Regions from separate parts of the Clostridium sp. 001 genome, predicted to be linked through region 3. Evidence: riboswitches for the same ligand, from Rfam matches in the RefSeq annotation. Region 3 holds a riboswitch; each other region holds the start of a gene.
The links. A riboswitch is a leader RNA that binds a small molecule or an ion and turns the genes downstream of it on or off. The one in region 3 is predicted to bind cyclic di-GMP.

Region 1 (3,270 bases), 460 kb from region 3:
GCAATAATAGCAAGTACTATCATGAGTTCAATAAGTGTAAAGCCTTTCTTCTTTTCTAATGTCATTACATTTTCCACAGACATCCCATCCCTTCATTAATTAAAATAACTCAATAGCTCAGCTTTCCCATATATGGAATTTGGGCTTAATATAAAAAAATTGTGAAACAATTTTTTTAAAGAACAAAGTTCAAAGTTCAAATATCAAATAAGGATAATTTTCTTCCTAACGTCAGAAAATATTAAAATTATAGATTTCCTGAGATACGAGGGAAATCATCTTTATCTGTTCTTTGTTATTTGAACTTTGTTATTTTCAAAAGCTTTGTTTCGCAATATTTTTAAACTATGAAAGTTGATTTAAAATAACATACTATAAATTAATATATGTCTTACAACACCCTTTTGTTATAAATACCAATTTACAATATTTTGTCCACAAAATACTGTAATAATAGATGCCAGTACAATAAATGGTCCAAAAGGTATGTAGTCTTTTCTTGACTTCTTTCCTGACAGAATAAGTATTACTCCTGCAGTGGCTCCTATAATAAAGGATAAAAACAACATTAGGAAAGTAAGTTTAAGCCCAAGAAACAAGCCGCACACAGTACAAATTTCTGCATCTCCCCATCCCATGCCACCTTTTGTTATGAGAATGATAAGAGCTAAAAGTCCACCGCCTACTATACCTCCATATACATATGTCTTTATAGGCAGGCCATTATAATAATATATTACTAAAAATATAAATGTAGAAATCAGACCTACTACTGTGGTTTTAAAATAAATGTCAGTGGTATTCAAATCTATCATTCCTACCACAATTAAAATACTTATAAATACAATATATTTTACAATATCTATGCTAATTCCAAATTTAACATAAAGCATAGTGTACAACAAACCAGTTGTAAATTCTATAATAGGATATCTTGCAGATATCTTCTCTCCACAATTTCTACATTGTCCCTTTAAAATAACATAGCTTACTATAGGAATTAAGTCATACCATTTAATCCTGCTGCCACAATTTGTACAATGAGAAGGTGGATACACAATAGATTCCTCCATTGGTATTCTATATATGCATACATTTAAAAAACTTCCTATTATGGTTCCAAAAACAAAAACAATAATACTACAATAAATATACATATGCACTCCATTTTTAGGGTTAAATAAAGCCTTATGATTATAAAAAAGTTCTATAATCATAAGGCCGGTTGCATCATTAACTCAATACACACCAGATGCCCATATAAAGTGCGTATTTCATTGTTTCCCATTAATATATTAAATCATTTATTATGATTTTACCATAAACTTCACCAAAATATAAGTGTTTTTAAAACTTTGTACTTTATTTTTTGCTTTCTGAAAAGATGCTATTACCTGGCTTACTAAAGTTTGATGTTTTCATAAAATTTACAAGATCATTGGAACTAAGAGGTTTTCCAAAGAAAAAGCCCTGTACATTAATGCAATTAGCTTTTTCTAAACATTTAAGCTGCTGTTCTGTTTCCATACCTTCTGCCACTACCTCCAAATTTAAGTCATTTGCAAGATTGATAAGATGTCTTACAATAGTAAACTTTTTTTCAGATTTATCTATACCATTAATAAAAGATCTATCTATTTTTATTCCATCTATAGGCACACTGTATAGGTAATTTAAAAATGAATATTGAGTTCCAAAATCATCAACAAATATTTTTATTCCCATATCTTTTATATTTCTCAAGGCAGATGTAATTTTTTCAGTAGAATTAATAGCCGTCCTCTCAGTTATTTCAAAATTAATATATTCAGGCTTAACTTGCGTTATTTCCAATATATTTTTAATAAAAGTAATAAAAAAATCATCTTCAAATTGTCTTATAGACAAATTAACAGACATAATTAAATCGGAGTATCCAAGGCTATGAAGTCTTTTTGCCTCAAGACATGCCATATAAAAGACAATTCTGCCTACTTTCTTTATTTCGCCATTTCTCTCTATTCCATCAATAAAATATGAAGGTGTTAGTATCCCAAACTCTGGATGATTCCATCTGATAAGAGCTTCCACTCCATAAATCTCACCGCTGTTAACGTTTACCTGTGGTTGATAATATAATATGAACTCATGATTAATCAAAGCATCTTGTATATCAGTTCGAATTTTTTCTTCCATAGCATTATTTTCATACATATTAACATTAAAAAATTCATATGTGCTGCCGCGTTCTTTATTTGCACAATTTAAAGCTATACTTGCATATTTAAATACATTACCAAGCTTCCTATCATCATAGGGATATAAAGAAATTCCTAATTTTATTTCCAATTTTAATTTTTTATCTGCCAATAGAAACGAATCATCACTTATTTCCATTATTCTTTCTACAATCTCTACAGAACTGCGTCTAGATTTTATATTAGGTACTATAATAAGCAATATGTTCCCGCCAAACTTATAAATATATGATTTTTGATTAATAAGACGTTTTATCCTGTTCACAATATTATGCAATAAAACATTGCCGTATTTGTACCCTAATATATAATTGCATAAACCTAAATTAGACATATTAAGAAGGCATATTGAGAAGCTATCTTTTTCCTGTACATATTTATACATAAATTCATCAAAATTATAGATAGAATAATTTAAGTCATAATTATAAGGTAAGAAATCCTTTTTCATGGACAATATATCACCGCCCTTATATTTTGATAAATGCTCCAAAATATAATTAATTTCATATTTTAATAATTTATTATATCATACATTTAGATTTAATTCAAATTAATAGGATAATTGTATAAAATTAACTTGCCCAAGTAATACTTTGAATAAAATTAAAACCACCAATTAGCTATCATATAACTAACTGGTGGTTAAGCAAATCCTAACTCTTTTGAGTACTCTGATCTTACCTGAATATTCATCACCCTTTTTCAATTACCATTACAATGTATTAATACACTATAAAAATTTAATTTATTATTTTTTTCAAACACACTTCTAAAAAACTTCAATTAACTTTCTACCAAAAGACTTACCTTTAAAACTATACTGCTTTATTACATAACACTTTAATCTAAACTTACCAAATTTCATACATTCTTGTTGAACATTCTTACAAATTAAATATTCACAAGTATTTTTCAGATATTCCTTATAACTTACTCCAGTGAATATTTAATCATATTTACTTTCGTTCTAAATAAGTGTATTAATATCTGATTTTTTAAACTTTCTACTTCTTTAAAACAATTTCCTTAG
Region 2 (3,270 bases), 670 kb from region 3:
CGGCAATACTTTGGTTTGGTTGGTATGGATTTAATGCTGGAAGTGCACTTGCTATAAATGATGTAGCAGTAAATGCTTTTATAACTACAAATACTTCCGCAGCAGCTTCAGCAATAAGTTGGAGTGTTTGTGAACTCTTCTATAGAAAGAAAGTTACTTCTCTTGGAGTTGCCAGTGGAATAGTTGCAGGTCTTGTAGCTATAACTCCAGGCGCAGGTTTTGTAAGTCCTTTAGCTTCAATACTTATTGGATTAATAGGAGGAGCTATTTGTTACACTACTGTTACTTTTGCAAAATCTAAGTTTGGATATGATGATGCACTTGATGCTTTTGGATGTCATGGTATAGGAGGAATCTGGGGAGGAATTGCTACAGGAATATTTGCATGGAAAGCAATAAACTCTGCCGGTGCGAGTGGACTTATACATGGGAATCCTAAATTGGTTCTAATTCAACTTACAGCTGTTCTGGCAAGTGTTGTATATTCTGCAATAGTTACATTTATAATAATTAAAGTAATTAAATCTGTAAGTGGAATAAGAGTAACTGATAAAGATGAACAGATTGGACTTGATGTTACAGAACATGGTGAAGAAGCTTATGGAGGAATGAATATTTAACAATTGACTATTTTATTGTAAGAAAGGGAACTCTAGTTTAAAATAAGAATTGAATTAGAGAGTTAATTTTCATAAAACATCATAAGCTGTATTATGAAAGTAAATATATGTTTAAAGGAGGTAAAATAATGGGAGACAAACTTACTAAGGTTGATATTATTACTTCTGGAGGAAGATTTGAAGAGCTGAAACAAGCATTAGGAGATATAGGAATTTCAGGTATGACTGTTACGAATGTTTTAGGGTGTGGAATGCAAAAAGGTCATAAAGAATATTATCGTGGGTTAACTATGGATATTAATTTATTGCCTAAAGTTAAAGTAGAGATAATAGTTTGTGAAGTACCTGTAGAGAAAGTTATTGAAACTGCTAAAAAGGTTCTCCACACTGGAGAAATGGGCGATGGAAAAATATTTGTATATAATGTAGAAAATGTTATACGAATAAGTACTGGTGACGAAGGCAAAGCTGCTCTGCAATATAACAAAGATGATAAAAGGTAATGATAAACAGAGTTCTTGGCATCAGGTGGAGTTTTGACTCCACCTGATGCTTATTAACAGGATTCTTAGTGCTTCAGCACTTAGAATGCGTTATCCTTTAGGGGAAATCGTTATCCAGAGATGTAGCTGCTCTTTACTCCAACTTGGAGAAAAGCAGATATCCCAAATCTTCGATTTGGTGATAGTCGCCTTCACAGAGTGCGTGGGAGTATTAGAGCAGGTAGTCATCGGACAAACTAAGTAGAGATATAGTGGAGTTTAGGAATATATTAGAGCTTAATTAAGATATTGGTGTTATTAGTGTTATTTGACTTTATTTATATTTGATAGTAAAATGAATATAATTTAATAATAGTTGGAAGCAATGAAAAATTTCCGCTATTTGGGCACTTGGAAATTTTAAAGCTAGTAGTGCACCCGGCCAACAATTAATAATGTTTATTAATTGTTGGCTTTATTTTTATTTTAAGGTTACTGGGGGGAATAAAAGTTATTATGTTAAAGATTCTAATTGTTGATGATTCTAACTTTTCTCAAAAGATAATATCTAATTTATTAAAAAGTTTTTTGGATAATGCTGAGTTCTTTTTTGCAAGTGATGGAAGAGAAGGCTTTAGCAAATACAAAGAAATTAAACCGGATTATGTATTTGTAGATTTGTTGATGCCAAATGTAAATGGTAAAGAGTTGATAAAATTAATAAAAGAATATGATGCTAGTTGTAAAATAATTGTTATTTCTGCAGATGTACAAAAAAACGTAAGAGAAGATATGGAATCATATAACATAATGTACTTTATAAATAAACCGTTTAATCAGGAAAAAGCAAAGTTCATATGTGATAAAATGAGGAATGATAAAAATGAATAGTAATGCCTTAAGATATGATATATTAAGGGAATTATTTAATATTAGTATTGGCAAGGCTGCAAGTATTCTTTCGGAAATAACAAATAAAAAGATTTTGTTAGATGTTCCTAATATAGAAATATTAAATTCTCAAGATGAAAAATTTAAAATAAATGGATATTTACCTGATAAAATAGATGGAACATTAATGGTATCTTCTATTTCTTTTGAAAAAAAATTAAAAGGAAAAGCAAATTTAATCTTTCCGGCTAAAAAAATGAGAACTTTTATAAATCTTTGCTTAAACGAGGAACAAGAAAATAGTGAATATTATGATATGAATTTTACAGACATAGATTTTGATACTGTTAAAGAAATAGGAAATATAATTTTAAATTGTATCTTAGGTGAAGTTGGGAACTATTTAAATATCAACTTAACATATACTTTACCGGAAGTAAAAGTATTTAATGTAATAGATTTTAGCAAAGACATTAAAAATGAAAGTTATATGTATACCTTGGTTTTATACATAACTTTTCTCATAGATGATGTGGAAATAGAGGGTGCTGTAATAATTGATTTAACATTAAAATCCTTAAATGAATTGATGAAAAAAATTGATAAAGTAAGGGATGAACTTTATGAATAGAATTTTATTTGATGCTCTGGATAATGTTAATGAAGGAGTAGTAATTTTAAATGAGCAATTTAAAATTTTATTTTGGAACAGTTATATGGAACATATAACTGGAATTGGAACAAAATATATTATAGGTAAAAGTATTTATAAAGCACTACCAAGTTTTAATAGAAATTATTTTAATGAATCTATAAAGTCTTTAATGAATAATGAATATAGACTGTTTTTTTCAGCCACCATGCATAAGGATCTAGTTAATGATAATGGAAAATTTAATTTAAAGATAAGCAAGTTAGAAGAAGGCAAATCGAGGTTCCTATTTTTGGAGTTTATTAACGTTACCAATGAATTTGAGAGAGTTAATCAATTAAAATTATATATCAATAAATTATTTCTTTTAAATAAAGAACTAAAGGATAAAGAAAAAGTTATTAGAAATTTGGCTTATTATGATAAATTAACAGGGTTGGGAAACAGGGTGTTATTTTATGAAATTGCAGAGAAAATACTTGACAGTTGCCGTAGAAATAACAATATGTTAGGGCTAATGTTCATAGATGTAGACAATTTTAAAAGTATTAATGATACCTATGGACATACGACTGGTGACAACGTTCTCGCCAAGGTGGCAGATATATTGAAGAAAGCTACGAGA
Region 3 (3,270 bases):
AATCATGGCGAAAAGAGTGTAGAGGAGTTTAATAAAATAAATTATTCCCTATGTGAAGTAGGATTAAAAGCTCAAGTTTGGTCAGGATTTTTAATGCCAATTATGAATGTAATAAACAATATAGGTTTTGCAGCTGTAGCAGGTGTAGGTGGGATTTTAGCTTTAAAAAATATTATAACAGTGGGAATTATAGCTAGTTTTTTAAGTTATTCAAGGCAATTTGCAAGACCATTAAATGATATAGCTAGTATATTTAATACACTTCAATCAGCAGCAGCAGGTGCAGAAAGAGTATTTGAAGTGCTGGATGAAAAAGAGGAGTTGGAAGATATTTCTCATGCAAAAGTATTTGATCATGTAAAAGGGCAGGTTACTTTTGAAAATGTAAGCTTTTGCTATAGAAAAGATGTTAAAATACTAAAAAACATAAGTTTTGATATAAATCCTGGTACAAAAGTCGCCCTTGTTGGACCTACAGGAGCTGGTAAAACAACTATTGTGAATTTGGTCACCAGATTTTATGATGTATCGGATGGTAAAATTTTAATTGATGGAGAGGATATAAGAAATTATAAGAGAGATAGTCTTAGAAAATGTTTTGGTATAGTTCTTCAGGATACGTATCTTTTTGCAGGGACAATACTTGAAAATATTAGGTATGGTAAATTAGATGCAGATTTTACTGAAATTAAGCAGGCAGTTAAGTTTGCTAATGCAGAAGCATTTATTGAAAGACTCCCGCAAAAATACAATACTTTAATTCATGAAGGAGGAAATAACTTAAGCCAAGGTGAAAGGCAGCTTATAGCTATATCAAGGGCAATACTTTCAAATCCAGCAATACTTGTTTTAGACGAAGCTACTAGTAATGTGGATACACTAACAGAACTTAAGATAGAGGATGCCATGAATAAACTTATGAGGGGAAGAACTAGTTTTATTATTGCCCATAGATTAAGCACTATTAAAAATTCAGACGTCATAATGGTAATAGATAATGGAGAAATAGTAGAGAAAGGAAGTCATAGAGATTTAATTAAAAAGAAGAGTATGTACTACAATATGTATCATAATCAATTTTACAGAAAAGAGCCACTATAAAAATAGAGCCAAAAGTGTAAATTTTGCACTTTTGGCTCTATTTTATTGATTATTTTCAATTTTAGCAGTAAAATTAGATAATAATTTAGTATGTTTTTAAAAGTTGGAAACAATGAAAAATTCTCTATAATTGGGCACCTGGAGAGTTTGGAGTTAGTGGTGCAACCTGCCAATAATCGATTAATTTTAATCGATTATTGGCAGGTTGCATATAAGGGGAAAATTTAGATATTTTTAGGGGGTTTTGATTGTGAAGAAATGTATGAAATCAATTGCTGTTATTGGTTTATTAGCTATTATTTTAGGGACAGGCTGTTCAAATTCTTTATCTTCAAATGAAAATGAACCTGTAATTGGTTTTGTTGCCTATGAATTTAATAACACATGGATAACTGAACTTAAGAATGAGATTTATAAGGTATCTAATGGAAAAGCTAGAGTTGATATTTGGAGTGGAGATAATATTCAAACAGTTGAAAATGACAAGATAAATCTCTTTATAAATAGAAAAGTAAATGTGCTTGATATAAATCCAGTGGATGTTAATGCTGCAGGACAGATTATTGAAAAATGTAAAAAAGCAAATATATCTGCAGTATTTGTAAATCGTCAACCTAAAAAAGAAGACATGGAAAAATGGAATAAAGTTTACTATGTAGGTGCTAAAGCGGAGCAATCCGGAACAATACAGGGGCAGATGCTTACAAATTATTTTAAAGACCATCCTACTCAAGATGGCACTATTAGATATATTATGCTAAAAGGGGAAACGGGAAATCAAGATGCTGAAGAGAGAACACAATATTCTATAAAAGCTCTTGAAGATTCAGGCTTTAAGGTGCAAAAGGTGGCAGAAGATACTGCCATGTGGGATCGTACAAAGGCTCAGGAAAAAATGACCTCGTTTATTTCGTCATATGGCCCAAATTTTGACTGTGTAATAGCAAACAATGATGACATGGCCCTTGGAGCTGTTGATGCCCTAAAAGCAGCTGGATATTTTAATGGAGGAAAATATGTACCTGTAGTAGGTGTAGATGCTACGGCACCGGCAGTTAAAGCTGTTGAAGATGGCACCCTTCTCGGGACTGTTTTAAACGATGCTGCAAAACAGGGTGATGCTGTTTTTGATTTATCATATATGCTTTCCAAGGGGAAAACTCCTGATGAAAGTAATTTTAAGTATAAGATTACAGATGGAAAATACATCTGGATTGATTACAAAATGATTACAAAAGAAAATGTGCAGGATGCAAAATAGGATTAATTGGGGGAGAGTATTGTGATAAAGGATGTAAAAGTTAAAACTAAAATTTTCGCAGGATTTAGTATTATTTTGATAATGATGTTTTTTGCTACAATAGGCGCCTTTTATAATTTTAACCGTATTGAAAAATCTACAGACAGGGTTTCAAAAGATGTTATTCCAATAGGCAATATTATGTCCCAAATTAGCAGTGAACTGATAAATGAAGAGTCAGGAGTCAGAGGTTATATTGCAAGCGATGGAGATAACAGATTTTTAGAGTCCTATAATTTAAGTGAAGAAAATATTCAAAAGGATATAGAAAATATAAAAAATTATTATTACGTAGATGATAATTTAGCTATTACTATAAAAAATGAAGTTATACCAAATATTCAGGTAATAGATAACTATTTTAAAGATCAAATAAACTTAGTTAAGTCGGGAAAAATTCAAATAGCAAGGGATAGACTACAAGATGGAAAAGTATATATGGATGATTATAAATATGTGTATACTAAACTTAGTAATATGATAAATGAAATTACAAGTAATGCATGGGCACAGACTAGAAATGCAGGATCTAGAGCAAAATGGATTATGGGTATTATATTTTTAATAAGTATTGCAGCTAGCATTTTTGCAGCAATGAAAATTTCTAATAAAATTGTAGTAAGACTTGATAAGTGTGTAGATTCCCTGGGACAGATAGCTGATGGAAATTTGGTAGTTGAACCTATAAAAATAGAAGAAAAGGACGAAATAGGAGAACTGGCTACTTCAATTAATATAATGGCACAAAATTTAAAAAATATTGTAAGACTGGTCCTAAATGTTTCTAATGAGGTAACTGAATCTTCAGAAGAACTTTATAATAACGCCCATCAGTTAAATGATACTGTAGGACATGTGAATGATGCCAT

Region 1: another riboswitch for cyclic di-GMP. It lies ahead of B5S50_RS13845 (A24 family peptidase); the one in region 3 lies ahead of B5S50_RS15975 (galactose ABC transporter substrate-binding protein).
Region 2: another riboswitch for cyclic di-GMP. It lies ahead of B5S50_RS12960 (response regulator transcription factor); the one in region 3 lies ahead of B5S50_RS15975 (galactose ABC transporter substrate-binding protein).

The regions. Positions count from the first base shown of each region.
Region 1 is NZ_CP020473.1:2,964,595-2,967,864, reverse strand. It holds gene B5S50_RS21845 (type II secretion system protein) at 1-77, opposite strand, end outside; gene B5S50_RS13845 (A24 family peptidase) at 408-1,157, opposite strand; cyclic di-GMP riboswitch class II at 1,211-1,294, opposite strand; gene B5S50_RS13840 (bifunctional diguanylate cyclase/phosphodiesterase) at 1,363-2,688, opposite strand.
Region 2 is NZ_CP020473.1:2,754,589-2,757,858, forward strand. It holds gene B5S50_RS12950 (ammonium transporter) at 1-620, shown strand, start outside; gene B5S50_RS12955 (P-II family nitrogen regulator) at 749-1,123, shown strand; cyclic di-GMP riboswitch class II at 1,472-1,555, shown strand; gene B5S50_RS12960 (response regulator transcription factor) at 1,619-1,993, shown strand; gene B5S50_RS12965 (chemotaxis protein CheC) at 1,986-2,624, shown strand; gene B5S50_RS12970 (sensor domain-containing diguanylate cyclase) at 2,617-3,270, shown strand, end outside.
Region 3 is NZ_CP020473.1:3,425,973-3,429,242, forward strand. It holds gene B5S50_RS15970 (ABC transporter ATP-binding protein) at 1-1,101, shown strand, start outside; cyclic di-GMP riboswitch class II at 1,198-1,281, shown strand; gene B5S50_RS15975 (galactose ABC transporter substrate-binding protein) at 1,352-2,362, shown strand; gene B5S50_RS15980 (methyl-accepting chemotaxis protein) at 2,384-3,270, shown strand, end outside.